2 linked regions of the Fodinicola acaciae genome follow. The protein of the gene in region 2 binds, or shares a complex with, the protein of the main gene of each other region. Links are inferred from orthologs where the notes say so. Each region holds a gene or a part of one and is shown on either strand. Other genes may lie near its edges. The genes, in order: uvrB and pcrA.

Region 1 (15,461 bases), on a different replicon or contig from region 2:
TCCGGTTCGATCAGGTCGGTCAGCGCGAAACCGGCGGCGACCAGCTCGCGCAGCCGGTCGCCGAGCGTCCGGTGGTGCTCGGCGTAGGTTGCTGCGCCCGCCTCGTCCACCTCCACGTACGGCGTGCGGTCGAAGTACGACGTCTGCGCGACCAGGCCGGCCTCGCCGGGATCGTCGGGGAAGACCCAGCGCATCGGATGCGTCACCGAGAAAACCCATCGGCCACCCGGCTTGAGGACGCGGGAGACCTCGGCCATCAGCCGGTCGGAGTCGGCGACGAACGGCACCGCGCCGAACGCCGAGCAGGCCAGATCGAAGCTGGCGTCGGCGAAGGGGAGTGCGGTCGCGGTGGCCTGCACCAGCGGTGGTCGTACGCCGGTCGCGTCGGCGATCTTTCGCGCGTGCCGGAGCATTCCGGCGGACAGGTCCATGCCGACCGCGTGCGCGCCTTGCGTGGTGAGCCAGCGCGCGCAGTGTGCGGCGCCGCATCCGACCTCCAGCACGCGTTTGCCGGCGACCGGTCCGAGCAGCCGCACGTCGGCCTCGTCGAGGCCTTCCGGACACCAGACGAACCGTACGTCGCCGAGAAAGTCGCCGTGCTCGGCTTGGTAGTCGTCCGCGTCGGCGTCCCACCAGCGGCGGTTGGCGGTGACACTCTCGGCCGCCGAAATGTCGGCGTGCGCGACGCCGACGGTGCCAAGCTGGACGGTGGCCGACACGTGCGGTTCGGTCATACGCTGGATCCTACGGCGACCGTCGCGAGCGGTGTGAATGCCGTTCGCGGAAACGGGATTTCCGTTATGTCCGCCGGAGTCCGGCCGAAGGGCGGGGCTCGTTGGACCACCTCAGCGGGGGACGGTACGCTCGAGCGTACGCCGTGGATTCTGTGTGCCTCAGCAGGGAGCAGGTCCACGCCTGACGGTTCGCCCGCGTTCCGCTGGGACGGCCCGGTTGGTCTTCCACCCGTCAAACGGTGGCAGGGATCCGGAAAGTTCCCCCGCTCGCAGTCCGTTCCGCCGGAAGTATTCGCGGCGTAGGAACCAACACCATAAACCACCCACCGGAGCAACCCCCCAGATGACGAGCAGCACCGAGGCACCCCCGACCACTCCGCAGGTAGCGGTCAACGACATCGGGTCGGAGGAGGCGTTCCTCGCCGCCATCGACGAGACCATCAAGTACTTCAACGACGGAGACATCGTCGAAGGCACCATCGTCAAGGTTGACCGGGACGAAGTGCTGCTGGACATCGGCTACAAGACCGAAGGCGTCATCCCGTCCCGCGAGCTGTCGATCAAGCACGACGTCGACCCGTCCGAGGTCGTCTCGGTCGGCGATCACGTCGAGGCCCTCGTTCTCCAGAAGGAGGACAAGGAAGGCCGGCTCATCCTGTCCAAGAAGCGCGCGCAGTACGAGCGTGCCTGGGGCACGATCGAGCAGATCAAGGAGGCCGACGGTGTGGTCACCGGCACGGTCATCGAGGTCGTCAAGGGCGGCCTGATCCTGGACATCGGTCTGCGCGGCTTCCTGCCGGCGTCGCTGGTCGAGATGCGCCGGGTCCGCGACCTGCAGCCGTACGTCGGCCGCGAACTCGAGGCCAAGATCATCGAGCTGGACAAGAACCGCAACAACGTGGTGCTGTCCCGCCGCCAGTGGCTGGAGCAGACCCAGTCCGAGGTGCGCAGCGAGTTCCTCAACAAGCTCGCCAAGGGCCAGGTCCGCAAGGGTGTGGTCTCCAGCATCGTCAACTTCGGCGCGTTCGTGGACCTCGGCGGTGTCGACGGTCTGGTGCACGTCTCCGAGCTGTCCTGGAAGCACATCGACCACCCGTCGGAGGTCGTCGAGGTCGGCCAGGAGGTGGAGGTCGAGGTCCTCGACGTCGACCTCGACCGCGAGCGCGTCTCGCTGTCGCTGAAGGCGACCCAGGAAGACCCGTGGCGCCAGTTCGCGCGTACGCACGCGATCGCGCAGGTCGTCCCCGGCCGGGTCACCAAGCTGGTGCCGTTCGGCGCGTTCGTCCGGGTGGACGAGGGCATCGAGGGTCTGGTGCACATCTCCGAGCTGGCCGAGCGCCACGTGGAGATCCCGGAGCAGGTCGTCAACGTCGGCGACGAGATCCTGGTCAAGGTCATCGACATCGACCTGGAGCGCCGGCGGATCTCGCTGTCGCTGAAGCAGGCCAACGAGGGCGGCCCGGTCGAGGCGGCCGAGTTCGACCCGACGCAGTACGGCATGGCCGCGCAGTACGACGAGGCCGGCAACTACATCTACCCGGAGGGCTTCGACCCGGAGACCAACGACTGGCTCGAGGGTTACGACAAGCAGCGGGAAGAGTGGGAGCGGCAGTACGCCGAGGCGCAGGCCCGGTTCGACGCGCACCAGAAGCAGATCGCGGCGGCGCAGAAGGCCGACGCGGAGGCCGGTGCCGGCGGCAGCGGTGGCGGTGGCGGCAGCGCGCCGTCGTCGTACTCGTCCGACTCCGACCAGTCCAGCGGCGGCACCCTGGCCACCGACGAGGCGCTGGCCGCTCTGCGCGCCAAGCTCTCCGGCGGCAACTAGGCACCATCCGAGGAGGTCCCCTGAGCATTGCGCTCAGGGGACCTTCCCCTTTTGTCGCAACGCCCCTTTCCGTGCAGTAGACGCATGGAAAGGGGCGTTCCGACAACGCTGCTCGCCGGAAGTGTCAGAGCGCGGTGGAAGCATCGGTTTCGGGGGGTCCAAGAATCAGGGCGGCGGCGAGGCGGTTCCATTCGGCGGCTGTCAGCGCGGCGACCGGAGTCGGCGGGTCGATGCCGGTCGACGTGAGCAACCGATGCGCCCGTTTGCGGGGATGGATCTCGCCGAGCGCGGCGGCCACGGGTCGTTGCGGCGCCGCGAAACCGCGGCGGATGAGCGTACGCATCGGCGGCGTCAACCGGACCGTACGCCGGATCACCAGATGAGCGGCGTCGACCCGTGGCGCCGGTGAGAAGCTGGCCGCTGGTACGCGCCGGCCGATGCTGATCGAGTAGGCGGCGACCCAGGCGGCGGCCTCGGCCGTACGCGGCGTCGACCGTGCCAGCCGACCGCCGAATCCCCACTCCACCAGCAAATCCGCCGCCGTCATCGTGCTGGACGGATGCAGCAGCCGCCGTACGAGCGCGGTCGACACGGCGAACGGCACGTTGGCGACAACGGCATACGAGCGGCGGGGGAGCGGCACCGTACGCAGGTCGGCGCGTACGACGGTGACGCCGCCAAACCGTCGCTCCAACCGCCGCGCGAACGACGGGTCGCGCTCGATGGCCAGGATTTTGGCGCCGGTACGGGAAAGTGGCGCGGTCAGCGCGCCCTGGCCGGGACCGAACTCGACGACCAGGTCGCCGGGTTTGGGCGCGGCCGAGCGAAGCAACGCGCGGATCGTCCGCTGGTCGGTCAGGAAGTGGACGCCAGCGGAGGTGTTGGGCAACCGGGACACGTGTGTCCTCCAGTGAGTACGTCGGGAAAGACGAAAGCCACATCCGAGCGGCGGACGTGGCAACCGACGACGTACTCACTGAGCGGCTCGGACAGGCCGTCAGGAGATCAGGAAAGCGTCGCCGGTCTCACCGGACGCGCAGCCGCATGAACGCGGTCGCGCCGCAGTTGGGGGAACCCATGTGCACGACGGTACCGTGACCACCGGTGCGGTCGCCAACCGATATCAGTCGCTCACGTCCCAGAAATGGCAACGACTTTTGTCGGACTCGGCGTACGCGACAGATCGTGGTGCCATGACGACAACGACAAGACAGGAGGCCGCTGGCCGAGCCTCGCGGCGGTTGCCATTCGGCGTCTATCTGCTCGCGTTCAGCCTGTTCGCGATGGGAAGTGCGGAGTTTCTGCTCGCCGGCGTGCTGCCGGCGGTCGCGGCCGACCTGCGGATCACCCTGGCGTCCGCTGGCGCACTGTTCTCGGCCTTCGCCGTCGCCGTGGTGATCGGCGGTCCACCGCTCGCCGTGCTGACGCTGCGCTGGCCGAGGCGTACGACCCTGGTGGCGACGCAGGCGGTGTTCGCCGTGTCGGTGGCCGTCGGCCTGTTGACCGACAGCTATCCGATCCTGCTCGCTACCCGCTTTTTGTGCGGCCTGGCCTACGCCGGTTACTGGGCCGTCGCGGCGGTCACCGCGATCAGCCTGGTCAGCAGCGACCGTACGGCGCGCGCCTCCGGCGTCGTGGTCAGCGGACTCAGCCTGGCGATGATCGTCGGTGGGCCGGCCGGCGCGTTTCTCAGTTACTTCACCGGCTGGCGCGGCGGTTTCTGGGCCGTTGTGGTGCTGACCATCGTCGGCGCGGTGCTGATGCTGGTGATGCTGCCGGCGACCGACACGCGCGAGCAGCCGCGCGTACGCGACGAACTGCGCACCATGCGCCGGCCTCAGCTGTGGCTGATCTTCGCGGCCACGCTGCTCAGCACCGCCGCGTACATGGTCACCTTCAACTACCTCGCGGCCTTCCTGACCGCGGTCACCGGCATCGCGGCGGTGTGGGTCCCGGCGATCCTCACGCTCTTCGGTGTCGGTGCCTTCGCCGGACTGTGGATCGGCGGCCGGATCTCCGACCGCCGGCCGACGCGGGCGCTGCTCGGCGGCGCCGCCGGAATTCTCGGCTGCTCCGTCCTGCTCGCCGTGCTGGCGCAACAGGCCGTGGCCGTCGTCGTGCTGGTGCTGCTGCTCGGCGTCGCCGGTTTCGTACTCAATCCGGCGATCTACGGTCGCGTGTTCACGATCGCCGCGGCGGCGCCGACGCTGGCCGGAGCCACTACGGTCTCGGCGTTCCAACTGGGCATCAGCCTGGTGCCGGTGTTCGCCGGTGCCGCGCTCAACACCGGCGCGTCGGTGGTCTCGGTCGCCTGGATTGGCGCCGGCCTGGCTGCGGCGACGCTGCTGGTCATCGCGATTTCTACGGTGTCACAACGAGATCAGGCGTGAGATCGCCGATCTGAGCGGCGCCGATGAGGGTCATAGCGTGCGCCAGCTCGGCAGTGAGCTCGACGAGCAGCCGGCGTACACCGGCCTCGCCTTCGACGGTCAGCGCGTACAACACCGGCCGGCCGATGAAGACGGCGCGTGCGCCGAGCGCCAGTGCCGACACCGCGTGCTCGCCGCGCCGGATGCCGCCGTCGACGTAGACCTCGGCGCCGGTGCCGGCGAGCGCGTCGACGATCTCCGGCAGCGCGTACGCGCTGGACACCGAGCCGTCGAGCTGGCGGCCGCCGTGGTTGGAGACGACGATGCCGGCGGCGCCGGCCGACACGGCGTCGCGCGCGTCGTCACCGCGCAGCACCCCTTTGAGCACGATCGGCAGGCCGCTCACCTCGTGCAGCCAGCCGATGTCGTCCAGGCTCAGGTCGTCGGCGCGGGCCGGTGCACCGGGCTTGTGGTTGTCGCGGTCGGTGACCTTCCAGTTGGCCATCGTGTTGTCGGCTGGTACGACGTCCCAGACGTCCGGAATGTCGGTCGGCGGCAGCGCGCCGACGACCGGTACGTCCGCGGTCAGCGCCACGGCGCGAGCGCCGGCCTCGCGTGCGCGCTGCAGCATGTCGCGGCACCGGCCGCGATCTCGCAGCAGGTATGCCTGGACCCACCACGGCGTGCCGGTCTCGCCGATCCGCGCGAAAGGCACGCCGGTGTTGCTGGTGACCGCCATCAGCGAGCCGGCCTTGCCGACACCGGCCGCGGTGGCGGCCTCGCCGTCGGGGTCGCACTGGATCTGCAGGGACGACGGCGACACCAGGATCGGCGTACTGACCTCGGTGCCAAGCACGGTCGTCGCGGTCGACACCTGCGACACGTTGCGCAGCACATGCGGCCGCAGCCGGAGCCGGTCCCAGGCCGCGGTCGCCTCGGCGACGCTGCGTTCGGCGGAGGCGCCGCGGCGGAAATACTGGTAGACGGACGGGTTCAGCCGAGTGGCCGCCAGCTCAGGCAGTTGGTCGATCCAGCGCATGACCCTCATCTTGCACAAACATCCGACGAACCGGAGCAGCCGGATCAGGTCAGCGCGGCTGCCCGCTGCTCCAGGATCGCGTCGACGGTCTGGTCCGGAGTCAGCGTCGTGGTGTCGAGCCAGAGTCCGCGCCGGCTGGTCTCGGTGCGCAACATCTCGTCCATGGCAGCCGGCGTCCAGCCGTCGCCGTATCCGGTCTTGTCCCGCCGTGCGTCCCGGGCGGCCAGCGCACCGGCCGATGGCGCCAGGACGATGGCATAGCGGGGACGTGTCCGTACGGAGTCGACGAAGTCGTCGAAGGCTGGCCCGAGCGACACGTCCTGGACGACGACAATGAACCCGGCGGAGGCGTACTCGTCGGCGACCATGCCGGCCAGCCGATAGCGCAGCGCCAGCTGGCGGAGTGCCTCCGGGCCGGCGTCGGCGGTCATCTCGGCGCGGCCGGACACGACCATGCGCCGGAACACGTCGCCGCGTACATGGACACCGCGGTCGAAGCGGCGCGCCAGCAGGTCGGCGACGGTGGACTTCCCGGCGGCCATCGCACCGGTGATCAGGTAGACGCTCATCTCCGTCAGCTTGTCACGTCGGGTCCGATTGACACTTTGTCGACCATTACTGGCGCGTAACCGGTCAACAACCTCTCGATCGGACTCCGAATGGCGTGTCCGATTGGGAGGTCGCAGAGTGGAGTTGCAGGTCAGAGGGGCACAGAAGATCGCGATCGGATTCCGATTGCGTCGTCGGACGCGACAAGGCCGCTCGCGGTGGTGCGAGCGGCCTCCTGCCTACGACCCGGCGCGCTACCGTCCGAGGATGTCGGCGAGAGCCGTCGATCCGGTGACCAGCCATCCGCCGACGACCGCGGCGCCGGCCGCCGCGGCGGCGCCGACCACCAGCGCGGGACGGATCCGCCAGCGGGCGGACGCCGAGCCGTGCGGGTGCCGGGTCGTGGTGGGTTCGAGCCGGTCGCGGACCTCCGGAATCTCCCGGCAGTAGCGCAGACCGGGTTGGCCGAGCCGATGCCGGCCGACACGCTGCGCACTCATCCGAGCCTCCTGGTCGCGATCTGGACGTCTCGACCATAAGCCGACCGACGCCGTCCGCACGTCAGGCGCGCCGCGTGTCACCTGCGAAAATGCCGGCGACCACTGATCGATAACGGTGTGTTACGCAGCAGCTGGACCATGGATTGTCCAACACTCTGCGCGACATTGGTCGACAAATACGGCAAAAGGTCCGCAGGTCACGCGTGTCACTTCCGGATCACCAGCACCGACCGACCCCGGCGGGCCGTCGAGGTGATCACCGTCTGCGACACTCGATCCCGTGCTTCGCATCGGACTCACCGGCGGCATCGGCGCCGGCAAATCGGCGGTGTCCGGACGGCTCGCGGCGCGCGGCGCGGTGGTGATCGACGCCGACAAGCTGGCGCGCGAGGTGGTCGCGCCCGGCACGCCCGGGTTGGCGGCCATACGCGAGGCCTTCGGCGACGACGTGATAGCCGACGGCGCACTGGACCGGCCGGCTCTGGCGCGGATCGTCTTCGCCGACGAGGCCAGGCGCCGGCAGCTCAACGCGATCGTCCATCCGCTGGTCGGCGCGCGTACGGCCGAGCTGATGCATGCCGCCTGGCCGGAGGCGATCGTCGTGCACGACGTGCCGCTGCTGGTCGAGAACGGCCTCGCGCCGGCCTATCACCTCGTCGTCATCGTGCACGCGCCGGTGGACGTACGCATCGACCGCCTGCACCGCGACCGCGGCATGACCACCGACGAGGCGCGGGCCAGGATCGGCTCGCAGGCCACCGAGGAGCAGCGCCGAGCCGTCGCGGACGTCTGGCTGGACAACAGCGGATCCCTGGCAGAGCTGGAAAAGTCGGTCGACACGCTGTGGGACGACCGGCTGGTCCCGTACGAGGCCAACATCCGCGAGCGGCGTAACGCGTGGCGCAGCGGGCGCGCCGAGATCGTGCCGCACGACCCCACCTGGCCGGTGCAGGCCGAGCGCATCGCCAACCGTCTCCGGACCGCGCTCGGCGAGCGCGCGACGCGTGTCGACCACATCGGCTCGACCTCCGTGCCGGACCTGGCGGCGAAGGACATCCTCGACATGATGGTGTCCGTACGCTCCATCGAGGACGCCGACGCGATCGCCGACACGCTCAACGACGCCGGCTTTCCGCCCAACCCGCGGATCCGGTCCGACGAGCCGAAGCCGGCCGACCCCGATCCGGCGCACTGGGCCAAGCGCTATCACAACAACGCCGACCCCGGTCGCACGGTCAACCTGCACGTACGCGTCGAAGGCTGGCCAAACTGGCGCTATGCGCTGCTGTTCCGCGACTGGCTGCGCGCCGACGCGGGCGCTCGCGCCGACTACGAGCGACACAAGCTCGCGCTGGCCGCCGAGCATGGGTCATACGAGGCGTACGCCATCGCGAAGGAGCCGTGGTTCGACCGGGCGCTGCCGCTGGCCGAGGCCTGGTCGAAACAGGCCGGTTGGTCCGCATAGCCAGAGGTCCCTGGATCTTTGTTTGCCAGTTGTTTACGTTCAGGTCGCTGCCCGCTCATCGGTGCCGCATAGCTTGCTGACCGGTCGAGTCGCCTGAACAGGAGTCGTTGTGCCAGCTGAGCCCACAGATGCCGGACTTGTCCCGGACGTGACCATCGCCGATCCCGCTCCGGAGCCCACCGGCCTGCGCCGGCTGCTGCCGTTGCTGCCGAAGCGTACGCACGGTCGCAGCGAGATGACCTGCCTCTACCGCTGCGGCAACGCCTGCTTCCATCCGGTGCCGAACGAGTCGGACAACTCCTACTTCGCCGACGAGGTCTCTCGCCGCGACGTGTTCCGCGCCGGTGCGCTTGGCGCGATCGCCATCGGCGTCGGTGGTGCGATCGCCTCGAGCACTCCGGCCTCGGCAGCCGAGCAGACCGGCAGTGCGGTGATCCCGGAAGCGTACGCCGCGACCGGTGGAGGCAACGGCAAGCTGACCTTCTCGCCGATCCCGCCCAACACGCTCGACACCGTCGTGGTGCCGAACGGCTACGACCACGCCGTGATCATCAAATGGGGTGACGCGGTCGAGGCCGGTGCGCCGAAGTTCGACATCAACAGGCAGACGGCCGCCGCGCAGGCCAAGCAGTTCGGCTACAACAACGACTTCACCGCGGTGTTGCCGCTGGACCGGCACGACCGGCGTGGCCTGCTGGTGTGCAACCACGAGTACACCGACGAAAACCTGATGTTTCCCGGCTTCACCAAGCCGGAGAACCTGACGGTCGAGCAGCTGCGGATCTCGATGGCCGCGCACGGCCTGTCGGTGGTCGAGATCGAGCGGGTCGGCTCGACCGGCCAATGGCGGGTGGCCGGCAACGGCCGCGCGTACAACCGGCGGATCACCCTGATCGGCACGCCGTTCCAGCTGACCGGGCCGGCCGCCGGCAGCAAGCTGCTGCAGACCGCCGCCGACCGGACCGGCCGCAAGGTCATCGGTACGCAGAACAACTGCTCCGGCGGCGTGACGCCGTGGGGCACGGTGCTGTCCGGCGAGGAGAACTTCAACCAGTACTTCGTCGGCGGCGACGGCGCGCCGGAGTCGGTCAAGGCCGGGCTGAAGCGTTACGGCATCAGCACCGACACGCGCTATCCGGACGGCAACCGCCGCTGGGACCGCGCCGACGAGAGGTTCGACCTGGCCAGGCATCCCCACGAGGCACACCGGTTCGGCTGGGTCGTCGAGGTCGACCCGTACGACCGGCGCTCGACGCCGAGGAAGCACACCGCGCTCGGCCGGCTCAAGCACGAGGGCGCCAACGTCATCCTCACCAAGGACGGCCGCGCGGCCGTCTACACCGGCGACGACGAGCGGTTCGAATACCTCTACAAGTTCGTCTCCGACAAGAAGATGATCCCGGGTCAGTCGTCGTACGCGCGTAAGCACAACATGACGCTGCTGGAGTCCGGCACGTTGTACGTGGCGACCTTCGACTTCACCTCGGCGGGGGAGATCGACGGCTCCGGCAGGCTGCCGTCCGATGGTGGTTTCAACGGCACCGGCCGGTGGATCCCGCTGGTCAAGGACGGTCAGTCGATGGTGCCCGGTATGACCGTCGACGAGGTGCTGGTCTTCACCCGGCTGGCCGGCGACAAGGTCGGCGCGACCAAGCTGGACCGGCCGGAGGACGTCGAGCCCAACCCGGTCACCGGCAAGGTCTACGCGGCGCTGACCAACAACACCGACCGCGGCAAGGCCGGCAAGGCGGCGGCCGACGAGGTCAACCCGCGCAACCTCAACAAGCACGGCCACATCCTGGAGATCACCGCCGACGGCGGCGACCACGGGCGCGACACGTTCACCTGGACGCTGCCGATCGTCTGCGGCGACCCGAAGGATCCGGGGACGTACTTCGCCGGCTTCGACAAGACCAAGGTCTCGCCGATCTCCTGTCCGGACAACGTCGCGTTCGACAGGTACGGCAACCTGTGGATCGCCACCGATGGCAACGCGCTCGGCAGCAACGACGGCCTGTTCGCGGTGCCGCTGTCCGGTCCGGACCGCGGCCACCTGCGGCAGTTCCTGACCGTGCCGCACGCCGCGGAGACCTGCGGCCCGTTCATCTCGGCGGACAACCGTACGGTCTTCACCGCCGTACAGCATCCCGGCGAGGACAACGGCGCCTCGGTGGAGAAGCCGCTGTCGACCTGGCCGGACGGCGACCTCGGCAAGCCGGCGATCATCTGCACCTGGCGCCTCGACGGCCGCGAGGTCGGCGCCTAGGGTCTGTCTCCATGTTCCGGGGGATGAGAGTCGAGATCCAAACGTCGTGCCGTCAGGCGGCCCGAGAAAGATGTGACAGCGGCTCGGCTATCGCCCGCGGAATATGGAGACAGGCCCTAGATGATCTGTTCCAAGGGCTGGGGTAGCTTGCGTTCCTGACTTGGTGCCCGATAGTTGGACGCCGTCGCGGTCGAGGAAAGCTCGAACCAGGGGCAACGAACAAACCAACCCACATGAGTCACAACAGCATCGCCCGCCTCAACAGTCGCACCAGTCACAGCGGTGGTCAGGTGGGAGTGAGGGCCGTTTTTCTTGCGTCCAGCGCTAGCAAATCGGCCTTCGCGTCAACCATGAACACCGCAAGGCGGACATTGATCATGGGACTGTCACGCACTTGACGTACGCGAAACAACACACGGCCTCCTGACGACCCGGCGGGTGCAACCCTTGGAAGAGATCATCTAGACGCGCAGCGTCTCGCGCCGCGGCCGGATCCGTGCCGGTGCGGCGCGCTCGGCATAGCTGGCGACGAACGCTCCGTGATAGCCGAACAGCGGTCCAAACCGGTGGTTGTCGACGCGAACGGAGATGCGAAATTTGCCGAGCGCGTCGTCGTACGACTCGCGGACCGTCGCTACACCGCTGACGAGCAGTGGCACGCCGAACGTCACCGGCCCCTCGGTCCACCTTTGCGCGCCGGTGCGGATGACCAAGTCACCGTCATCGACGGACATCGCCAGGTCGACGGCGAGGTGCTGGTGCGTGCCGAGATAGTCGACGACCGTGCCGCGTTCCTCGCTGTAGACCATCGTCGCGTCCCACCTGTGTGGCCGGTCGAAGTCGAAGGTACGGACGAAGGTGACCGTCTCGCGTCCGTACGAGTCGCGATAGGCGTAGTTCTCGATGACGAAAGGGACGTCCGCGCCGATCTTCGGCACCAGGATGTGCCGCCTGGCGCCGAGCGCGAGAAACGGCCGGGTGAAGGCCTTGCCGCGCCAGACCTCGTCCATCACGCCGGTGCCGACGCACGCGTGGCCGGACGAGAAGCCGAAGCGGCGCCGCAGCTGGGGATGCAGCCGGTCGAAGTCGGCACCGAGAGCGCGCTGGAAGATCGAGGTCACAGTTCCTCCAAGGTGGACATGACCGACGGCGTACGGGCGGCACGCCGGTCGGGTGGCTGGCGGCGGCACCGCCTGGCGGCGGGGGTTGTCGGCAGCGGCGGAGCGAGCAGCGCCGCGGCGGTCGCGAGGGCCGCGATCAGCGGTGGCGCGAAAAGCCAGGTCAGAGCGATGATCGCGAGCCGCACGCCGGCATCGATCAGCGCGCGGCGCAGTGAGACCTCAGGCGGCGTGCCGGTCTCCAGCCAGATCCGCAGCCGGTCGAACGACCACGCCGTGGCCCACCACATCAGCGGCCGGAAGACCAGGTCGACGATCCGCCCCCAGCCGGGCTGGTAGTCGTAACCGGTGACGAACCGGACGCCGTCAGCGGTCGGCACGTATCGCCAGAAGCCTGATCCCGAGCGGATCGGCGACAGCGGATGCGGCGAGCCGAAGCGCAGCACCGACGTACGCGTGCCGTCGCTGCGGACCCGCTCGCCGGCCGTGACACCGGTGCCGGCGACGCGCAATCCGAGTGCGCCGACCGCGTACCGAAAGCGCTGCGCCTCCCCGGCTGCGCGCGGCAGACAGTCGATCTCGGTGAACCGCAGATCCCAGCGCTGGTGCTGGTCCGGCAGCTGCGTACGCCGCCACAACTCGTCGAGGTCGCAGCGGATCGTCGTCTCCACGTGCAGCCTGCGCATCTCGCTCCTTAAGCAGTCGCTCAAGATGGACGATACCTGATTTGAGCAACCGCTCAAGAGGAGGTCGGTCCGACTGTCATACGCGCGGCGTACCGTTGGACGTATGAGGGAGAAGCTCGACATCATCCGCCGTCCCGGTCAGTTCGAGGTCGTCAGCGAATACCGGCCGTCCGGCGACCAGCCGGCCGCGATCAAGGGCATCGTCGAGCGCGTCAACGCGGGTGAGTCCAACGTCGTGCTGCTCGGTGCCACCGGCACCGGCAAGTCGGCGACCACGGCGTGGGTCGTCGAGCAGCTGCAGCGGCCGACCCTGGTGATCGCGCCGAACAAGACGCTCGCGGCGCAGCTGGCCAACGAGTTCCGCGAGCTCTTCCCGAAGAACGCGGTCGAATACTTCGTCTCCTACTACGACTACTACCAGCCGGAGGCGTACGTCCCGCAGACCGACACCTACATCGAGAAGGACTCCTCGATCAACGACGAGGTCGAGCGGCTGCGGCATTCCGCGACGCGCAGCCTGCTCACCCGGCGCGACACGATCGTGGTCGCCAGTGTGTCCTGCATCTACGGTTTGGGGACGCCGCAGGAATATCTGGACCGCTGCGTCCGGCTGAAGGTCGGCGAGGAGATCGAGCGCGACAAGCTGCTGCGCAAGTTCGTCGACGTGCAATACACCCGCAACGACCTGGCGTTCCAGCGCGGCACGTTCCGAGTCCGCGGCGACACCGTCGAGGTGTTTCCGATGTACGAGGAGCTGGCCGTCCGGATCGAGATGTTCGGCGACGAGATCGAGCGGATCTACTATCTGCATCCGCTGACCGGCGAGGTGGTCGAGGAGACCGACGCCGTCATGGTGTTCCCGGCGACCCACTACGTGGCCGGTCCGGAGCGGATGGAGCGCGCGATCCGCGGCATCGAGGCCGAGCTGGAGGAGCGGCTGGCCGAGCTGGAAAAGCAGGGCAAGCTGCTGGAGCTGCAGCGGTTGCGGATGCGGACGACCTACGACATCGAGATGATGCGCCAGGTCGGCTTCTGTTCCGGCATCGAAAACTACTCGATGCACATCGACGGCCGTTCGCGCGGTTCCGCGCCGTACTGTCTGCTCGACTTCTTCCCCGACGACTTCCTGCTGGTGCTCGACGAGTCGCACGTGACCGTGCCGCAGGTCGGCGCCATGTACGAGGGCGACATGTCGCGCAAGCGGACGCTGGTCGAGCACGGTTTCCGGCTGCCGTCGGCGATGGACAACCGGCCGCTGAAGTTCGAGGAGTTCCTGGACCGGATCGGCCAGACGGTCTACCTGTCCGCGACGCCGGGTCCGTACGAGCTGGGGCTGACCAAGGGCGACTTCGTCGAGCAGGTGATCCGGCCGACCGGCCTGGTCGACCCGGAGGTCATCGTCAAGCCGACCAAGGGCCAGATCGACGACCTGGTCGAGCAGATCCGGCTGCGCGCCGAGCGCGACGAGCGAGTCCTGGTCACCACGCTGACCAAGAAGATGGCCGAGGACCTCACCGACTACCTGCTGGAGCTCGGCGTCAAGGTGCGTTATCTGCACTCCGAGGTCGACACGTTGCGGCGCGTCGAGCTGCTGCGCGAGCTGCGCAAGGGGACATACGACGTGCTGGTCGGCATCAACCTGCTGCGCGAGGGCCTGGACCTGCCGGAGGTGTCGCTGGTGTCCATCCTGGACGCCGACAAGGAGGGTTTCCTGCGCTCGGGCACCTCGCTGATCCAGACCATCGGCCGCGCGGCACGAAACGTGTCCGGCCAGGTGCACATGTATGCCGACAACATCACGCCGTCCATGGAGAAGGCGATCGACGAGACCAACCGGCGGCGCGCCAAGCAGATCGCGTACAACGAGGCCAACGGCGTCGACCCGACACCGCTGCGGAAGAAGATCGTCGACATCCTGGACGGCATCTACGCCGAGGCCGACGACACCGAAGGCGAGCTCATCGGCGGCTCCGGCCGGCAGCAGTCGCGCGGCAAGGCGCCGGTGCCCGGCCTGTCGTCGAAGGCGAAGGCGGCGACGCCGGTCAAGACCGAGGGGATGGCGCGCGCCGAGATGGCCGACCTGATCCAGCAGCTCAACGACCAGATGCTGGCCGCCGCGCGCGAGCTGCAGTTCGAGCTGGCGGCGCGGCTGCGCGACGAGATCGCCGAGCTGAAGAAGGAGGTCCGCCAGATGGACCGGGCCGGCGCCGGCCGCTGAGTCTACGGGCGGCCGCGGCTGGGCATTGTCGCGTAGTCGGTGAAGCCGACGACGTTGCCGTACGGGTCGGCGACTTCGACCGTCCAGCCGGTCGCGACCTCGAAAGGCTCCGCGAGCGGTTGGACGCCAGCGGCGCGCAGGGATTTCGCGGTTGCGCGCGCGTCGCGCACCTCCAGCCAGACGCGGCCGCCGGCCGGCGTGCCGGCGCGTACGAGCAGTCCAGGTGTCTCGTCGCCGAGGCGAAACAACGCGATTCCCGGCTCGTCGAGGCGAAAGGCCAGCGGCAAGCCGAGCTTGTCGGCGTAGAAATCGACGGCTGTGTCGAGGTCGTCGACGCCGAAAAGTACGTTGTCCACTCCGAGCACGTTCACTGGTTCTCCAAACGTAGGTTGAAAAGCTCGACGGCATCGTCGAATGCCTCGGCGAGCCGGCGCAGCCGAGCCGGGTCCGCCTTCACGTAACGCAGGCGGACCGGACCGGCCAACGGTGTTTCCCGCAGCAGCCGGCGACCTTTCTTTGTCACGCGTACGATCCGGCGGCGGCGGTCGGTCGGATCGTTGGCCAGGCTGACGAACTCGCGATCGGCGAGCCGGTCGACGAGCTGGCCGAGCGTCGCCGGATGCATGGCCAGTTGGTCGCGCATCTCCTGCAGCGCGAGGTCGCCACCCCATTCCTCCACCATCCGCAGGATC
Region 2 (15,578 bases):
CGGCCAGCCACAGCGGCACCGGCCGGCGGTCGGGATCCGGCTTCGGCAGCTCGCCGGTCTCGGTCCCGGGCTCCAGCACGTCCGTCACTCGATCCACTCTGACAGCCACATCCCCCGGTCCCGGCCCGGACACGCCGTTGGCAGCCTTCCCACCGACCGCTCCGGCGCGAGACTGTCGTACGCACCGACCAAATGTCCGGCCCTCGCCAGTTGCCGGTTGCCGGTTGCCGGTTGCCGCCTAACGTCCGTCGTTGGGCGTTCGGCGTCACAGAAACGGCGCCACTCACCGAGAGCCGCCCAAATGTCGCCACGGCCGCGACCACCGGACAAACGTCGCCACTCACCGAGAGCCGAGAAATGTGCGGCGCTCGTTGACCGCCGGTTGATGTACGTCGTTCACCGCTCAGCGACACAGAAAAGGCGTCGCTCGGCGAACGCCGGGCAAATAACGTCACTCGGCGAGCCCCACACAAATGCCGGCGCTCGTTGACCGCCGGTTGATGTACGTCGTTCACCGCTCAGCGACACAGAAAAGGCGTCGCTCGGCGAACGCCGGGCAAATAACGTCACTCGGCGAGCCCCACACAAATGCCGGCGCTCGCCACGTGCCGCACGAAATGCCCCCACCCAGTGCTCGGGGCGGGGGTGGGTCGAGAGGCACGCCCATGGCGCAAAATTTTCGTCATGGCGAAAGGCCTCTAACCCACCCCCCACCCGTCACTGGGTGGGGGCCATTCCACCAACCACGTACGACACTTTCGCGCCGTACAAGAAGGTTAAGAAGTCGTTCCCCTATTCGCGCGGCCTCTAAGCCTTGACGCGGTCGCGGAGCAGGCGGGCGGTCTCGCTCGGGGTCTTGCCGACGGTGACGCCGGCCGCCTCCAGCGCGTCCTTCTTGGCCTGCGCGGTGCCGGAGGAGCCGGATACGATCGCGCCGGCGTGGCCCATCGTCTTGCCCTCCGGCGCGGTGAAACCGGCGACGTAACCGACGACCGGCTTGGTGATGTGCTCCTTGATGTACGCCGCCGCCCGCTCCTCGGCGTCGCCGCCGATCTCGCCGATCATCACGATCGACTCGGTCTCGGGGTCGTCCTGGAAGGCCTGCAGCGCGTCGATGTGCGTCGTGCCGATGACCGGGTCACCGCCGATGCCCACGGCCGTCGAGAAGCCGATGTCACGCAGCTCGTACATCATCTGGTAGGTCAGCGTGCCGGACTTCGACACCAGGCCGATCGAGCCCGGGCCGGTGATGTCGGCCGGGATGATGCCGGCGTTGGACTTGCCGGGGCTGGCGATGCCGGGACAGTTCGGGCCGATGATCCGCGTCCTCGGGGTTCGGGGTGTCCCCGGAGACTCAGCCTCGGTCGCGACCGCGTGCGCCCAGAAGGCCGCCGAGTCGTGCACCGGGATGCCCTCGGTGATGACGACGGCCAGGCCGATACCCGAGTCAATGGCCTCGATGACCGCGCTCTTGGCGAACGCCGGCGGTACGAAGATCACCGACACGTCCGCACCGGTCTCGGCCATCGCGTCGGCGACCGTGCCGAAGACCGGCAGCGAGTTGCCTTCGAAGTCGACCTTCTGGCCGGCCTTGCGTGGGTTGACGCCACCGACGACCGTCGTGCCGGCGCGAAGCATCCGCTGCGTGTGCTTCATGCCTTCCGAGCCGGTCATCCCCTGGACGACGATCTTGCTGTTCTCATTCAGGAAAATCGCCATGACCTAGGCCCCCACAGCCGCAAGCTCGGCGGCCTTGGCGGCCGCGTCGTCCATCGTGTCCACCAGCGTCACCAGCGGGTGCGCCGCGTCGGTGAGGATCTTCCTGCCCTCGACCACGTTGTTGCCGTCCAGCCGTACGACCAGCGGCTTGGTCGCCTGGTCGCCGAGGATGCCCAGCGCCTTGACGATGCCGTCGGCCACCGCGTCGCAGGCGGTGATGCCGCCGAAGACGTTGACGAAGACGCTGCGTACGGCCTCGTCGCCGAGCACCACCGACAGGCCGTTGGCCATCACCTCGGCGGACGCGCCACCGCCGATGTCCAGGAAGTTCGCCGGCTTCACGCCGTGCTTCTCACCGGCGTAGGCGACCACGTCCAGCGTGGACATGACCAGGCCGGCGCCGTTGCCGATGATGCCGACCTCGCCGTCCAGCTTGACGTAGTTGAGGTTGAGCTCCTTGGCCTTGGCCTCCAGCGGGTTGGTCGCCGCCTTGTCGACCAGCGCCGCGTGCTCCGGCTGCCGGAAGTCGGCGTTGTCGTCCAGCGTGACCTTGCCGTCCAACGCCAACACGGTGCCATCGCTGGTCTTCACCAGCGGGTTGACCTCGACCAGCGTCGCGTCCTCGGTGGTGAACACCTCCCACAGCTTCACCAGCACCGCGGCGACCGGCTCGACCAGCTCGGCGGGGAAGTTGGCCGCCTCGGCGATCTCCCGCGCCTTGGCCTCGTCGACACCTTTCAGCGCGTCGACCGGGATCCTCGCGAGGGCCTCCGGTTTGGTGGCCGCGACGACCTCGATCTCGACGCCGCCCTCGACGCTGGCCATCGCCAGGAACGTACGGTTGGACCGGTCGAGGAGGAAGGAGACGTAGTATTCCTCGGCGATCTCGGCGCTCTGCGCGATCAGCACCCGGTGCACGGTGTGACCCTTGATGTCCATGCCGAGGATCTGGCCCGCCTTGGCCTCGGCGTCGGCCGGGTCGTCGGCCAGCTTCACGCCGCCGGCCTTGCCGCGGCCGCCGGTCTTCACCTGCGCCTTCACGACCACCTGACCACCGAACCGCTCGGCGATCGCCTTCGCCTCCGCGGCGGTGTCGGCCACCGCGCCGTCCAGCACAGGTACGCCGTGCTTGGCGAACAGGTCCCGCGCCTGATACTCGTACAGATCCACTGCCGTACCGCCTCGTCCTCATCGCCGGTGACTGTTCCGGAGACTATCGACACGCCATCGGGCGTACGACACGCGACCGGCGTCCTGTGGCCGATTGCACTCGTCACCACCAGCCAAGCATCTCCACCCGGTCGCCGGCGAGATATCGCAGCGCATACCGGACCGACCGCATGCTCGGGTTGGGCACGCCTCCCCAGGTCACGTTCCACACCGCGACGGTGACCTGGCCGGACATGCCGCTGCCGGGCAGCCGTCCGGCCGCCGGGTTGAGGATCAGATAGCGGCCGTACGCGGTGATCGACCCGATGGCGTGCCACGGCGCGTGTTCCAGCTCGGGTCCGCTGGTCCGATACCAGACGCCGCGCCGGTCCGCGGCGAAGACCGGCACCGGGTCGGCCTTGGTCCTGCTGGCCCGGAACACCATCACGCCGACGAAGACGACGGCGACCGCCGCGCACACCAGGAAGATCCACGGGCGACTCGAATCGCCGAGCGTGAACGCGACGAGCGCCAGGACGAGCACGCCACCCACGGTGGCCAGCGCGATGGACTGCGGCGTCTGGCGTCCCGCGAAAAGCACGAGTGCGTCGCGCGATGGCTGTGGCGGTGGTGGCTTCTCGATCCCCGGCATCGTCGGCTCCTCCGAGCCGAGTATCGCCCCAGCCACGACCGTACGGCTGCGATTTGCCCGAGCCGGGTCAGCCGACCGGCGAGGCGACGTTCGCGCGGACCCAGTCGACGATCTCGGTCATGGTGGCCGCGCCAGGCGTGAAGACCTTCGCGACACCGAGCCGCTGCAGCTCGGCGATGTCGGCGTCCGGGATGATGCCGCCGCCGAAGACGACCACGTCGTCGGCGCCGCGTTCCTTGAGCAGCTCGGTGACCCTGGTGAACAGTGTCATGTGCGCACCGGAGAGCACCGAGAGGCCGACCGCGTCGGCGTCCTCCTGGATCACCGTCTCGACGATCTGCTCCGGCGTCTGGTGCAGGCCGGTGTAGATGACCTCCATGCCGGCGTCGCGCAGCGCCCGCGCCACCACCTTGGCGCCTCGGTCGTGGCCATCCAGGCCCGGCTTGGCGACCACCACCCGGATCCGGCTCCGCAACTCCGTGGCCATCGCGCACCTCCCAGCCAGTCCCTGCAACGCCAGCCTAACGGTACGGCGACGTGCTTAACGAGCGTTCAGCGAGCCGGATGGCATTGGCCACATGCGGAATCCCCGCAGGACTTCTTCACATTGCCGATGATGCGATACGCGCATGATCGTTGATCTTGCTCGACATGCCTGCGCTGACATGCCGATATCGCAGGTCAGGCAGGGATTTTCCGGACACGCCGACGGCCCGCGACGGTCCGGATGGTGACGAGTGCTACTGTTTCGCGGTGCCGGTGAAAGGGGCCGGCGCCGCGACTTCCCCCGGCTCAGACGGTTAACGCCGCACGGCCGCGCGTGAAATGGGCCCGCACGCACCTGTAACGCCGAGCGGGTGAGGAACGAAGGGTGTCACGTGCACCATCGCAAACCACACGGACGTCATCGCGGCAGCCATCGTGCGCCGATCGACACCCGGAGCAGGTACGCGATCGTGGTCACCAGCGCCGTCGTCGGCGCCGGTGTGGTGGCCTTCAGCGCGGGCTCTGCTCTGCCGGCCATCGGCAGCACCAACGCCGCCGGTCCGACCAACGTCGACCTACACGCGGGCAACGCCAACACGACGGTCCAGGCGCCAAGCAGCACGCGCGTCGACCGCGCCTCGCGCTCGCAGCGCCGCACCGCGGCCCCCAAGCCAAAGGCCGCCGATCTCTGGCTCAAGCCGGCACAGGGCCCACTCAGCTCCGGCTTCGGCATCCGCTGGGGTGTCCTGCACGCCGGCACCGATATCGCCGCTCCGTTCGGCTCCACGGTGGTCGCCTCGCATGACGGCGTGATCAGCATCGCCCGGTGGTACGGCGGTTACGGCAACCTGGTCGAGATCAACCACGGCAACGGCATCAGCACGCGTTACGGCCACAACTCCAAGCTGCTCGTGCACGAAGGCCAGCGCGTCAAGGCCGGCGACCCGATCGCGCTGGTCGGCAGCACCGGTGACTCGACCGGCCCGCACTGCCACTTCGAGGTCCGCGTCGACGGCACGCCCACCGACCCGATCCCGTGGCTGCGCGCTCGCGGCCTCAACCTCGCCAAGGACGGCGAGAACACCAACCTCTGAGAACTCCTCTCGGTCACCATCGCGTTCGGTGGATACCCGCGTACGCGACGGCTCAAACCAGCGCGGCGGCAAGTCGCGAGGACAGCCGGTCCATCTCCGCCTCCGGCACGTGATCTGCGGCCGCCACGCCCAGACGGCGGAAGACCTGCGGTCCACGCTCGCCGGCGGCCCACCCCGGCATCCGCGGGATCAGGTGGAAGTGCACATGGCCGAAGCCGGCGGCCTCGGCGAACTGCGCCACGTACGTCTTCTCGCAGCCGACCACCTCGTGCAGCGCCCGTGACACGCGCACCTGCCACGTGCCCAGCGACGCGGCCTCCCCGTCGGTCAGCTCGGCGACCGTGACGACGTGGCGCCGCGGGATCAGCACCAGCCAGCCGGGCAACGACGACGTGATCACGTGCGCGACCCGCCAGTGTCCGTCGTACGCGATCCGCTCACGCGGCGGCGCGGTCGCCAGCGCCACCTCCTGGTCGCAGGTGTAGCAGCTCAGATCTTCTCCAGTGGAGCGAAGCGGAGCAGGAGCCATTTCTTGCCGCTGCTGCCGAAGTCGACCTCGGCCTGCTGCTTTTCGGCGGCGCCGCGCAGGCCGACGACCGTCCCCATCCCGAAGCTGTCGTGGGTGACCCGGTCGCCGACCTCCAGCACCGGGATCTCCCGGCCACCCGGGCCGGCCGACGCCGACCGGGACCGCGCCGGACGCGCGTACGACGAGGTCATGCCCCGGTTGGCGAGCCGCTGCTGCGCGCTGTTGCCGTTCCACCTGGACCGGTCCTCGCGGGTCGGCTCCTCGCGATCGACCTTCATCAGCGAGGTCGGGATCTCCTCCAGGAACCGGGACGGTGGGTTGTACTGCGGCTGCCCCCAGGCCGTACGCGTGAAGGCACGGGACAGATAGAGCCGGCTCTGCGCGCGCGTGATGCCGACGTACGCGAGGCGGCGCTCCTCCTCCAGCTCCTTCATGTTGCTCAGCGAGCGCAGGTGCGGGAAGACGCCGTCCTCCAGGCCGGTCAGGAACACCACCGGAAACTCCAGGCCCTTGGCGGTGTGCAGGGTCATCAGGGTGACCATGCCGGCCCTGCGGCCGGACTCGCCGTCCTCCGGCGCGTCCGGCACCGAGTCGGCGTCGGCGACCAGCGCGACCTGTTCCAGGAAGCCGGCCAGCGACACCTCGTCGCCGGCGGCGGCCGCGCGGTCGGCGTACTCACGCGCGACGCTCACCAACTCCTGCAGGTTTTCCACCCGCGACTCGTCCTGCGGGTCGGTGCTCGCCTCCAGCTCGGCGACGTAGCCGGTGCCGGCCAGCAGCTCCTCCAGCAGCTCGGCCGGCGGCTCACTGTCCACTTTGGACCGTACCCGCGCCATGATGTCGACGAACTCGCCGATCGCGTTGACCGCGCGCGTCGAGATGCCCGGCGCCTCGATCGCTTTTTCCAGCGCCGCACCAAAAGAAATGCGCTCGCGGTCGGCCAGCGCGGCCACGCACGCCTCCGCGCGGTCGCCGATGCCGCGCTTGGGCACGTTGAGGATCCGCCGCACGCTCACCGTGTCGTCCGGGTTGGACAGTGCGCGCAGATAGGCCAGCGCGTCGCGGACTTCCTTGCGCTCGTAGAAACGTACGCCGCCGACCACCCGGTAGGGCAGGCCGACCCGGATGAAGACTTCCTCGAAAACTCGCGACTGTGCGTTCGTACGGTAGAAAATCGCCACGTCGCCGGGACGCACGCCGTCCTGGTCGCACAGCCGGTCGACCTCGCCGGCCACCCAGGCCGCCTCGTCGTGCTCGTTGTCGGCGACGTACAGCCGGATCTTCTCGCCGTCGCCGGAGTCCGACCAGAGGTTTTTCGGCTTGCGCTCGGTGTTTCTGGTGATGACCTCGTTGGCCGCAGACAGGATCGTCTGGGTGGAACGATAGTTTTGCTCCAGCAGAATGGTTTTCGCGTCCGGATAGTCGCGCTCGAACTCCATGATGTTGCGGATGCTGGCGCCGCGGAACGCGTAGATCGACTGGTCGGCGTCGCCGACCACGCACAGCTCGGCCGGCGACAGCTCCTCGCCGTCCTCGGTCTTGATGCCGTCGCCAGGGCCGCCGACGATCTCCCGGATCAGCGCGTACTGCGCGTGGTTGGTGTCCTGATATTCGTCCACCAGCACGTGCCGGAACCGCCGCCGGTAGTGCTCGGCGACCGCCGGAAACGCGCGCATCATGTTGACCGTGGTCATGATCAGGTCGTCGAAGTCCAGCGCGTGCGCCTCGGTGAGCCGGCGCTGGTAGGCCGCGTACGCCTCGGCCAGCGCACGATCGGCCGGACCGGCCGCCTGCGAGGTGAACGTCTCCGGGTCGACCAGCTCGTTCTTGAGGTTGGAGACCTTGGCGATCAGCGAACGAGCCGGATACTGCTTCGGATCCAGGTCGAGCTCGCGCGCCACCAGCGTCATCAGCCGCCGCGAGTCGTCGGCGTCGTAGATCGAGAAGCTGCTCTTCATGCCGATCGTCTTGGCCTCGGCGCGCAGGATCCGTACGCACGCGGAGTGGAACGTCGACACCCACATCACCCTGGCGCGGTTGCCGACCAGGCCGCCGACCCGCTCCTTCATCTCGCCGGCGGCCTTGTTGGTGAAGGTGATCGCCAGGATCTGGCCGGGATGCACCTTGCGCGCGGCCAGCAGATAGGCGATGCGGTGGGTCAGCACCCTGGTCTTGCCGGAGCCTGCGCCGGCCACGATCAGCAGCGGACCACCGGCATGTGTCACGGCGGCGCGCTGCGCGTCGTTGAGGCCGTCCAGCAGCCGCTCCGGATCGAGCCCGCGGCGCTTGGGCTTCTCCTCGGCAGCGACCGGAACCTCGAAAAGGGTGCTCATCACCGTCCAGTGTAGGCGCCGGAGCCGGACACACGTTCGAGGAGGAGCACGTGTTTCGCGCGGGCCGCTGGCCAGCGGTTTCCTGCACTGTGGGACGCCTGTTCCGCGAGTCGCCGGTTTCGTGGCAGACTGACGGCATGCGCGCGCACTGTGCACGATTTTTTTACGGCGACCGAGCCTCGGCCGCCGTGGACTGACGCGCGAACAGACCACCCGCCCCAGGCTGCATCGGCCCGGGGCTTTTTCTTGCCGGGCCAGGGGAAACCAACCCGACAGGAGAACCGGTGAACACGCAGGAGACCACCTACCAGGACCAGCTCGGCCAGTGGCGCGAGCGGATCGACCAGATCGACGCGGCGATCATCGAGCTGTGGAACGAGCGCGCGGCCATCTCCGCCGAGGTCGGACTGGCCAGACGCGCCGCCGGCGGACCGCGGCTGGTGCTGTCCCGCGAGCAGAAGATCCTGGAGCGCTACCGCAAAGGCGTCGGCGCGATCGGCGTACGGCTCGCGATGCTCGTCCTGGAAGCCGGCCGCGGCCCGCTGTAACCACCGCATACGCTCGTCCGCATGAGCTATCCGAAGTCCGCCGAGCCGAGCGCGGACGTACGGCGGGTGCTGGCCATCGCCGCGCATCCGGACGACATCGACTTCGGCGCCGCCGGCACCATCGCGCGATGGACCAAGGCCGGCGTCGAGGTCACGTACTGCCTGGTCACCCGCGGCGACTCCGGCGGATTTGACGACACGCCGCGCGACCGGATGCCGGCCATCCGCGAGGCCGAGCAACGCGCGGCGGCCGCGGCGGTCGGCGTGACGGACGTGCGTTTCCTGGACGGCTATGTCGATGGCGCCGTCTACGTCACGCACGAGCTGCGCCGCGACCTGACCAGGGTGATCCGGCAGGTGCGACCGCAGCGCGTAGTGGCGCCGGCGATCGAGCGCGACTACTCACGGCTCGGCACCACGCATCCGGACCACAAGGCGGTCGGCGAGGCGGCCTTCGCGGCGATCTATCCGGACGCGCGCAACCCCTTCGCGCATCCGGAGCTCGGCCTGCCGCCGTGGACGGTGTCCGAGCTGTGGCTGATGGACGCGCCCAACCCGGACTTCGTCGTCGACATCACCGACACGCTCGACGCCAAGATCGCCGCGCTGCGGTCGCATGTGTCGCAGCTGCCTGACCCGGATGCGATGGAGGCGCGCGTACGCGAGCGAGCCGCGATCCTGGGGTCCGATCGCGCGGCCGAGACCTTCGTCGTGCTGCGTACGAGGTGAACGAGATGCCGGCGTCGACCGCCGCCCTGCGGGCCGCCAACGCTCGCCGCGTGCTCGACGCGCTGCGCCGCGGTCCGGCCAGCCAGGCCGAGCTGGCCCGCCGGACCGGTCTCGCGCCGGCGACGGTGTCGGCGATCGTACGCACGCTCACCGCGACCGGGTCCGTCGAGGTCAGCATCGGCACCAGCAACGGCCGGCGAGCGCACGAAGTGCGGCTCGGCAGCGGTCCGGTGGCCGCCGGCATCGACCTCGACCACCGGCACATCCGCGTCGTCGTCGGGTCCGGGTCGGTGCTGGCCGAGCGGTTCGTCGAGGTGGACGCGGATCTCAGCGCTGTCGAAGGCATCGACACGGCCGTACGGCTGCTTGAGGAGGCGCTGCGAGAGTCGGGACGCGACCGGCTGGCCGCCGTCGCGCTCGGCCTGCCGGCGCCGGTCGACGTGCGTACCGGCGAGGTCGGCTCGTCGTCGATCCTGCCGAACTGGGTCGGCGTACGCGCCGAGGACGTGCTGCGCGACCGGCTCGGCCTGCCGGTCGTGGTCGACAACGACTCCAACCTCGGTGCGCTGGGCGAGATGACCTGGGGTGCCAGCGCCGGCAAGCGGGATTCGGCTTATATCAAGGCTTCCACGGGCATCGGCGCTGGATTGGTGATCGCCGGCGAGCTGTTTCGCGGCCTGGCCGGCACCGCCGGCGAGATCGGCCACACGACGATCGACGAGAACGGCCCGGTCTGCCGCTGCGGCAACCGCGGCTGCCTGGAGATGCTGGCCGGCGTACCGATCCTGTTGCGGTTGCTGGAGCAGGCCTACGGTCGCGCGCTGACCCTGCCGGAGGCGATCGCGCGCGCCCAGGCCGGCGACCCCGGCTGCGTCCGCGTACTCGCCGACGCGGGCCGCCACATCGGCGTCGCCGCCGCCAACCTCGCCAACCTCCTCAACCCCGAGGTCATCGTCGTCGGCGGCGAACTCGCCCAGGCCGGCGACCTCCTCCTCGACCCCCTGCGCACCGTCGTCCGCCGCTATGCCATCCCCAGCGCCGCCTCCCTCGCCGAGGTCGTCACCACCCAACTAGGCAACCGCGCCGAAGCTCTGGGCGCCCTCGCCCTGGCCCTACAACACGCCGAACGACTGCCCTTCGAGCACTGAACTACCCGCTACAACCCGAAACTGTCGTACCCCCCTGGCAATTTTGGCCCCCACCCACAACGGGTGGGGGGTGGGTTCGCGTGGTTACTTACGTACATCAAAAGTTGATCTTGGTTCCATGGTTTGAGCGCTAAATGCAGCTTTTGTCGGCTTGGTCGATGCACGTAAGGCCCCCTTACGTGCGCCCAGCGCACGCAAGGCCCCCTTGCGTGCATGAGATCGTGTGGCCAGCGTGACCAAAGAGACCAAAGTGGTCAAAGAGCTCTGTGAGGCGCAACTTCAAGATCAACTTTGAACTTATCTAAGTAACCACGCGAACCCACCCCCCGCCCGATCTGGGTGGGGGCCCAGATTGGCACCTGGGTACGACAGTTTTGGGCTGCAGCGGGTAGTTGCGGCAGCCTGAACCGCTTCAGTTGAGAGTCGAACGCAGAAAGCGACATTCGGGCCGATTTTCCGTCAGGTATTGACGTAACCTAGATCACTGTTGCACATTGCGGTCGGCTATTGCTTCCACCATCGCCGGGAGAGGCCCGATGTCGAGCGTGAACAGACGCCTGTTGCTGCCCGCCGCGGTCACCGCGGCCCTGCTGGCCACCGCCGGGATGAGCGGTGCCACGGCGGCGCCGGTCGCCTACACCGATGCCAAAGCGCCGGTCGCGGCGCGGGTGGCTGATCTGCTGAAGCGGATGACGCTGGCCGAGAAGGCCGGGCAGATGGTGCAGATCCGGGTCGGCAAGCTGCGCGGCAACTGCGACTACGGCAACGGGCCGCTGGTCGACTCGTGCATGGCCGACGTACTCGCCACCAACCACGCCGGCTCCATCCTGTCCGGCGGCGGCGACACGGCATTTCCCGACAACAGCCCGAAAGCGTGGGCCGAGACGATCAACGCGATCCAGCGGTACGCGCTGACGCACAACCGGCTGCGGATCCCCATCATCTACGGCGCCGACGGCGTACACGGCCACAACGACGTCTCCGGCGCGACGATCTTCCCGCACCAGATCGGGCTCGGCGCGACCTGGGATCCGGCGCTGACCCGCGACCTCGGCGTCTCGACCGCCAACGCGATGGTCGCCACCGGCGTGAAATGGAACTTCGCGCCCGTCTCCGACATCGCACGCGACACACGCTGGGGCCGCTATTACGAGACGTACTCGGAAGATCCGTTCCTCGCCGGCCAGCTCGCCGCGGGCGCGGTCACCGGCATGCAGTCCAGCGGCGAGCTGACCGCGACCGGCAAGCACTTCGCCGGTTATTCCGAACCGCGCAGCGGCCACGACCGTACGCCGGCGCAGCTGCCGATCCGCTATCTCCAGGACGTTTTCCTGCCGTCCTTCCAGGCGCAGATCGACGCCGGCGTGGACACCGTGATGCCGGACTCCGGCTCGGTCAACAGCATTCCGGTGCATTCCTCGAAATACATGCTCACCGACCAACTGCGCCAGCGGCTCGGTTTCCGCGGCGTGGTGATCAGCGACTGGAACGACATCGCGCAGCTGGCGAGCAGCTATCACATCGTCTCGACCTACCAGGAAGCCATCGCGGTGGCGGTCAACGCCGGTGTCGACATGGCGATGGAGCCGGCCGACGCGGCCGCCTTCACGCAAGGCGTGATCGCCAACGTGAACGCCGGCAGGATCAGCCAGGCGCGGATCGACGAGGCGGTCGGCCACATCCTCACCCTGAAGTTCACGCTCGGCCTCTTCGACCATCCGTACGTCGACCCCAACACCGCCAACCAGACCGTCCTCAACGCCGACCGGCCGCTCGCCCGCAAGGCCGCGACCGAGTCAATTGTGTTGCTGCGCAACCAAAACAACGTGCTGCCGCTGAGCGTGTCCAGCAAGATCGTGCTGACCGGCGACAGCGCCGACAACCTCAGCCAGCAGATGGGTGGCTGGACGATCGGCTGGCAGGGAATCCCCGACGACAACACGCCGAAGCCGCCGGTCGTGACGCCGTTGCAGGCGCTCAAAGAGGCCGCCGGCGACAACGTCACGTACGCGCCCGACGCGGCCGACGCGGTCAGCAAGACGGCGAGCGCCGACGCGGCGGTGGTCGTGCTCGGTGAGAAACCCGGTGCCGAAGGCCCCGGCGACGTACGCGATCCGTCGCTGTCGACGGCACAGCAGCAGCTGGTGGATTCGCTGCAGCAGACCGGAAAACCGGTGATCGTGGTGATCATGACCGGCCGGCCGCGCGCACTCGGCGCGGTCGCCGACGCCAACGCGATCGTGCAGTCGTGGCTGCCCGGCACCGAAGGCGGACACGCGATTTCCGACGTGCTGTACGGAAAGGCCAACCCGAGCGGCAAGCTGCCGGTGTCCTGGCCGAAGGTCGCCGCCGACGAGCCGATGTCCTACCAGACCCTGCCGGCCAACGGCACCAACACCTACGACCCGGCCTATCCGTTCGGCTTCGGCCTGTCATACACGACCTTCGCCACGTCCGGACTCACGGTCACCCCGGCGATCTCGCGCACCGGCACGGCGACGGCGTCGGTGACCGTACGCAACACCGGGTCCAGGGCCGGTACGGCCGTGGTGCCGGTCTACCTGCACCGTCCGGTCAGTCCGGTGCTGATGCCGGCCAGGCAGCTGATCGGCTTCGCGCGCGTCACCCTTGACCCCGGTGCCGCGCAGACCGTGACCGTGCCGTTCGCCGCGAAACAGCTGGCGGTGACGACCGGCGATGTCGACGGAGCCGGCGTGCCACGCGTCCTGCCCGGCGGCTACCAGGTCGTCGTCGACGCACTGACCGCGGACTTCACCGTCCGCTGACCAGCCCCGGCGCCGGCCATCCGTTCAGCCCGGATGGCCGGCGTCGGTCCCCGTCTCATGACGTTATTTTTGGAATTCTTAACCTTTGTCCTGTCCTCCGGCGGATAAAGTGCGTTGACCGTCCGCTGCCGAGAGGAAAACCGTATGCGTCCACCCACTGCCCGCCGCGTCGCCGTCGTCGCGGCGGCGGCCGTGTCCGCGCTGGTCGCGAGCGGCCTGCCGGCCGCGGCCGCGCCGCCGGCGACCGACGGCCTGACCCTGATCCGCAGCCGTACGTCGCTGCTCGGCACGCACCAGTGGTTCCAGCAGACCTATCGCGGGCTGCCGGTGGTCAACGGCTGGTATGCCAAACACCTGGACCAGGACGGCCACCTGTCGTCGGTGACCGACGCGCGCAAGCAGGTGCCGGCCAACGTCGCGGTCAGCGCGACCGTGCCGGCCGGCCAGGCGGCGCAGACCGCGCAGGACGCGGCGACCCAGTACGCGCGTGCGGCGGACAAGACCGGCGGCCGCAAGACGGCCAAGCAGACCGCCGTGTCGACCAGGCTCGGCGTGGTCGGCGGACCCGGGTCGCGGCTGGTCTGGCAGGTCACCAGCCGCGGCACCGGCGGCAGCATCCAGACGCTGGTGGACGCGACCACCAAGCAGACGCTGAAAGTGGCGCCGCTGTCGGACAACTACGACGGCATCGGCCAGGTCTTCGACCCCAATCCCGTGGTGGCGCTGGAAAACCAGTCGCTCACCGACCAGGACAACGCCGACTACCCGGCGATCCACAAGGCGTACAAGTTCAAGCTCCTGCCTGACCTGACCGACAAGACGCACCTGGTCGGCAAATGGGCCAAGATCGTCAACAAGGACGCGGTCAGCTCCAGGTCGCATCTTTTCGTCTACACGCGCGACAAGGCCGGTTTCGAGCAGGTGTCCGCGTACTACGCCATCACCACGGCGCAGCGCTACATCCGCAGCCTCGGCCTGACCGACGTCAACGCCGAGCCGCAGAAGATCGAGACCGACACGATCCCGGACGACAACTCCTTCTACGACCCGAGCGTCGACCAGATCACCACCGGCACCGGCGGCGTCGACGACGCCGAGGACGTGGAGGTCGTGCAGCACGAGTACGGCCACGCCGTGCAGGACGACCAGGTCCCCGGCTTCGGCGAGAGCGAGGAGGCCGGCGCGATCGGCGAGGGCTTCGGCGACTACCTGGCCGTCACGCTGTCGCTGCCGCAGGGCAAGGGCTACGACCCGGCGTGCGTGATGGACTGGGACTCCACCTCCTACACCGACGCTCCACACTGCCTGCGTCGCGTCGACACCAAAAAGACAGTCGACGACAAGACCGGTGAGGTGCATGACGACGGCGAGATCTGGTCGGCAGCGCTCTGGGACATCAACCGCGCGCTGGGTCGTACGAAGGCCGACAAGCTGATCATCCAGTCGCAGTTCTACTACGCGCCCGACACGTCCTTCGCCGCCGCCGCGAACAACGTCGTGGCGACCGCGCGTGCGCTCTATGGCAAGCAGACCGCCGACAAGATCCGGCCCTTCTTCGTCAAGCGCAAGATCCTCAAGTAACGCTCGGAAGTTCGCATGGCCACCATGCTTGCGTCGGATGCAAGCATGGTGGCCATGCGGCCATCTGCTCAGATGAGGCGTCGGTCGACGGCCCAGCGGGACAGCTCGTAGCGGTTGGACATCTGCAGCTTGCGCAGCACGGACGACACGTGCGTCTCGACCGTCTTGACGGAGATGAAGAGCTCCGACCCGATCTCCTTGTACGCGTAGCCGCGCGCCAGCAGCCGCAGCACTTCCTTCTCCCGGTTGGTCAGCTGGTCCAGGTCGGGGTCGCGGATCGGCGCGGTCGGATGCTGCGTGAACGCGTCGAGCACGAAACCGGCCAGCCGCGGCGAAAACACCGCGTCGCCATCGGCAACGCGACGGATCGCGTCGGCCAGCTCGGCCGCGGAGATCGTCTTGGTGACATAACCACGCGCGCCGGCGCGTACCAGGCCGATCACGTCCTCAGCCGCGTCGGACACGCTGAGCGCCAGAAAGCGGATCGACGAGTCGCTTTTGCGTACGGCCTCCAGCACCGCACGGCCACCGCCGTCGGGCATGTGTACGTCCAGCAGCACCACATCGGGTTTGGCCGCCTGGATCGCCGAAATCGCCTCAGCGACGGTGCCGGCCTCGCCGACCAGGTCGACGTACCGCCCGAGCTCGGCGCGTACGCCGGCGCGGAACATCGCGTGGTCGTCGACAAGAAAAACCCGAGGCTCGGACATCAGCGCGCCAATCCCATCTTCAGTCTCACTTCCGTGCCGGACTCCGGCGCCGTACGGATCTCCGCCGAGCCGCCGTGCCGCCGCATCCGGTCCACGATCGACCCGGAGACGCCG

What was found.
Region 1: the proteins of pcrA (region 2) and uvrB are in contact, whole or in part, in a crystal structure (PDB 7EGT), measured with the Thermus thermophilus proteins. The link is inferred for Fodinicola acaciae from one-to-one orthologs. Residues at the interface, in WP_096412145.1 of Thermus thermophilus: His654, Arg656, Phe657, Gln666, Asp668, Glu669, Lys680, Arg681, Leu682, Ser683, Lys685, Tyr686, Ala687; in WP_096411307.1 of Thermus thermophilus: Glu23, Leu25, Arg26, Asp27, Gly28, Glu29, Arg30, Phe31, Arg55, Glu326, Asp327, Phe328, Glu379, Ser382, Gln383, His398, Gly400, Arg401.

The regions. Positions count from the first base shown.
Region 1 is NZ_WOTN01000001.1:1,681,067-1,696,527, reverse strand. Bases 12,270-15,211 are described here. They hold uvrB (excinuclease ABC subunit UvrB), read left to right. Parts: upstream 12,270-12,654; coding sequence 12,655-14,769; downstream 14,770-15,211. Other genes in these bases: GNX95_RS07905 (MarR family winged helix-turn-helix transcriptional regulator), read right to left, coding at 15,137-15,211; GNX95_RS07910 (VOC family protein), read right to left, coding at 14,772-15,140; GNX95_RS07920 (hypothetical protein), read right to left, coding at 12,270-12,551. Outside these bases: GNX95_RS07970 (class I SAM-dependent methyltransferase), read right to left, coding at 1-734; rpsA (30S ribosomal protein S1), read left to right, coding at 1,078-2,559; GNX95_RS07960 (ribosomal RNA small subunit methyltransferase A), read right to left, coding at 2,684-3,457; GNX95_RS07955 (MFS transporter), read left to right, coding at 3,753-4,949; GNX95_RS07950 (alpha-hydroxy acid oxidase), read right to left, coding at 4,921-5,967; GNX95_RS07945 (AAA family ATPase), read right to left, coding at 6,012-6,536; GNX95_RS07940 (hypothetical protein), read right to left, coding at 6,771-7,016; coaE (dephospho-CoA kinase), read left to right, coding at 7,297-8,481; GNX95_RS07930 (PhoX family protein), read left to right, coding at 8,717-10,747; GNX95_RS07925 (DUF4166 domain-containing protein), read right to left, coding at 11,209-11,868; more of GNX95_RS07920, read right to left, coding at 11,865-12,269; more of GNX95_RS07905, read right to left, coding at 15,212-15,461. UniProt on the Escherichia coli protein: The UvrABC repair system catalyzes the recognition and processing of DNA lesions. A damage recognition complex composed of 2 UvrA and 2 UvrB subunits scans DNA for abnormalities.
Region 2 is NZ_WOTN01000002.1:651,801-667,378, reverse strand. Bases 5,277-8,335 are described here. They hold pcrA (DNA helicase PcrA), read right to left. Parts: upstream 7,963-8,335; coding sequence 5,590-7,962; downstream 5,277-5,589. Other genes in these bases: GNX95_RS18445 (chorismate mutase), read left to right, coding at 8,247-8,335; GNX95_RS18455 (HIT family protein), read right to left, coding at 5,277-5,629. Also shown: GNX95_RS42215 (cell division protein PerM), read right to left, coding at 1-88; sucD (succinate--CoA ligase subunit alpha), read right to left, coding at 808-1,719; sucC (ADP-forming succinate--CoA ligase subunit beta), read right to left, coding at 1,723-2,889; GNX95_RS18470 (hypothetical protein), read right to left, coding at 2,993-3,520; icmB (coenzyme B12-dependent isobutyryl CoA mutase small subunit), read right to left, coding at 3,588-4,007; GNX95_RS18460 (M23 family metallopeptidase), read left to right, coding at 4,477-5,100; more of GNX95_RS18455, read right to left, coding at 5,153-5,276; more of GNX95_RS18445, read left to right, coding at 8,336-8,510; GNX95_RS18440 (PIG-L deacetylase family protein), read left to right, coding at 8,532-9,239; GNX95_RS18435 (ROK family transcriptional regulator), read left to right, coding at 9,245-10,387; GNX95_RS18430 (glycoside hydrolase family 3 N-terminal domain-containing protein), read left to right, coding at 10,933-13,173; GNX95_RS18425 (M36 family metallopeptidase), read left to right, coding at 13,318-14,754; GNX95_RS18420 (response regulator), read right to left, coding at 14,823-15,464; GNX95_RS18415 (ATP-binding protein), read right to left, coding at 15,464-15,578. UniProt on the Escherichia coli protein: A helicase with DNA-dependent ATPase activity. Unwinds DNA duplexes with 3'-5' polarity. Translocates on single-stranded DNA with 3'-5' polarity. Initiates unwinding more efficiently from a nicked substrate than double-stranded DNA.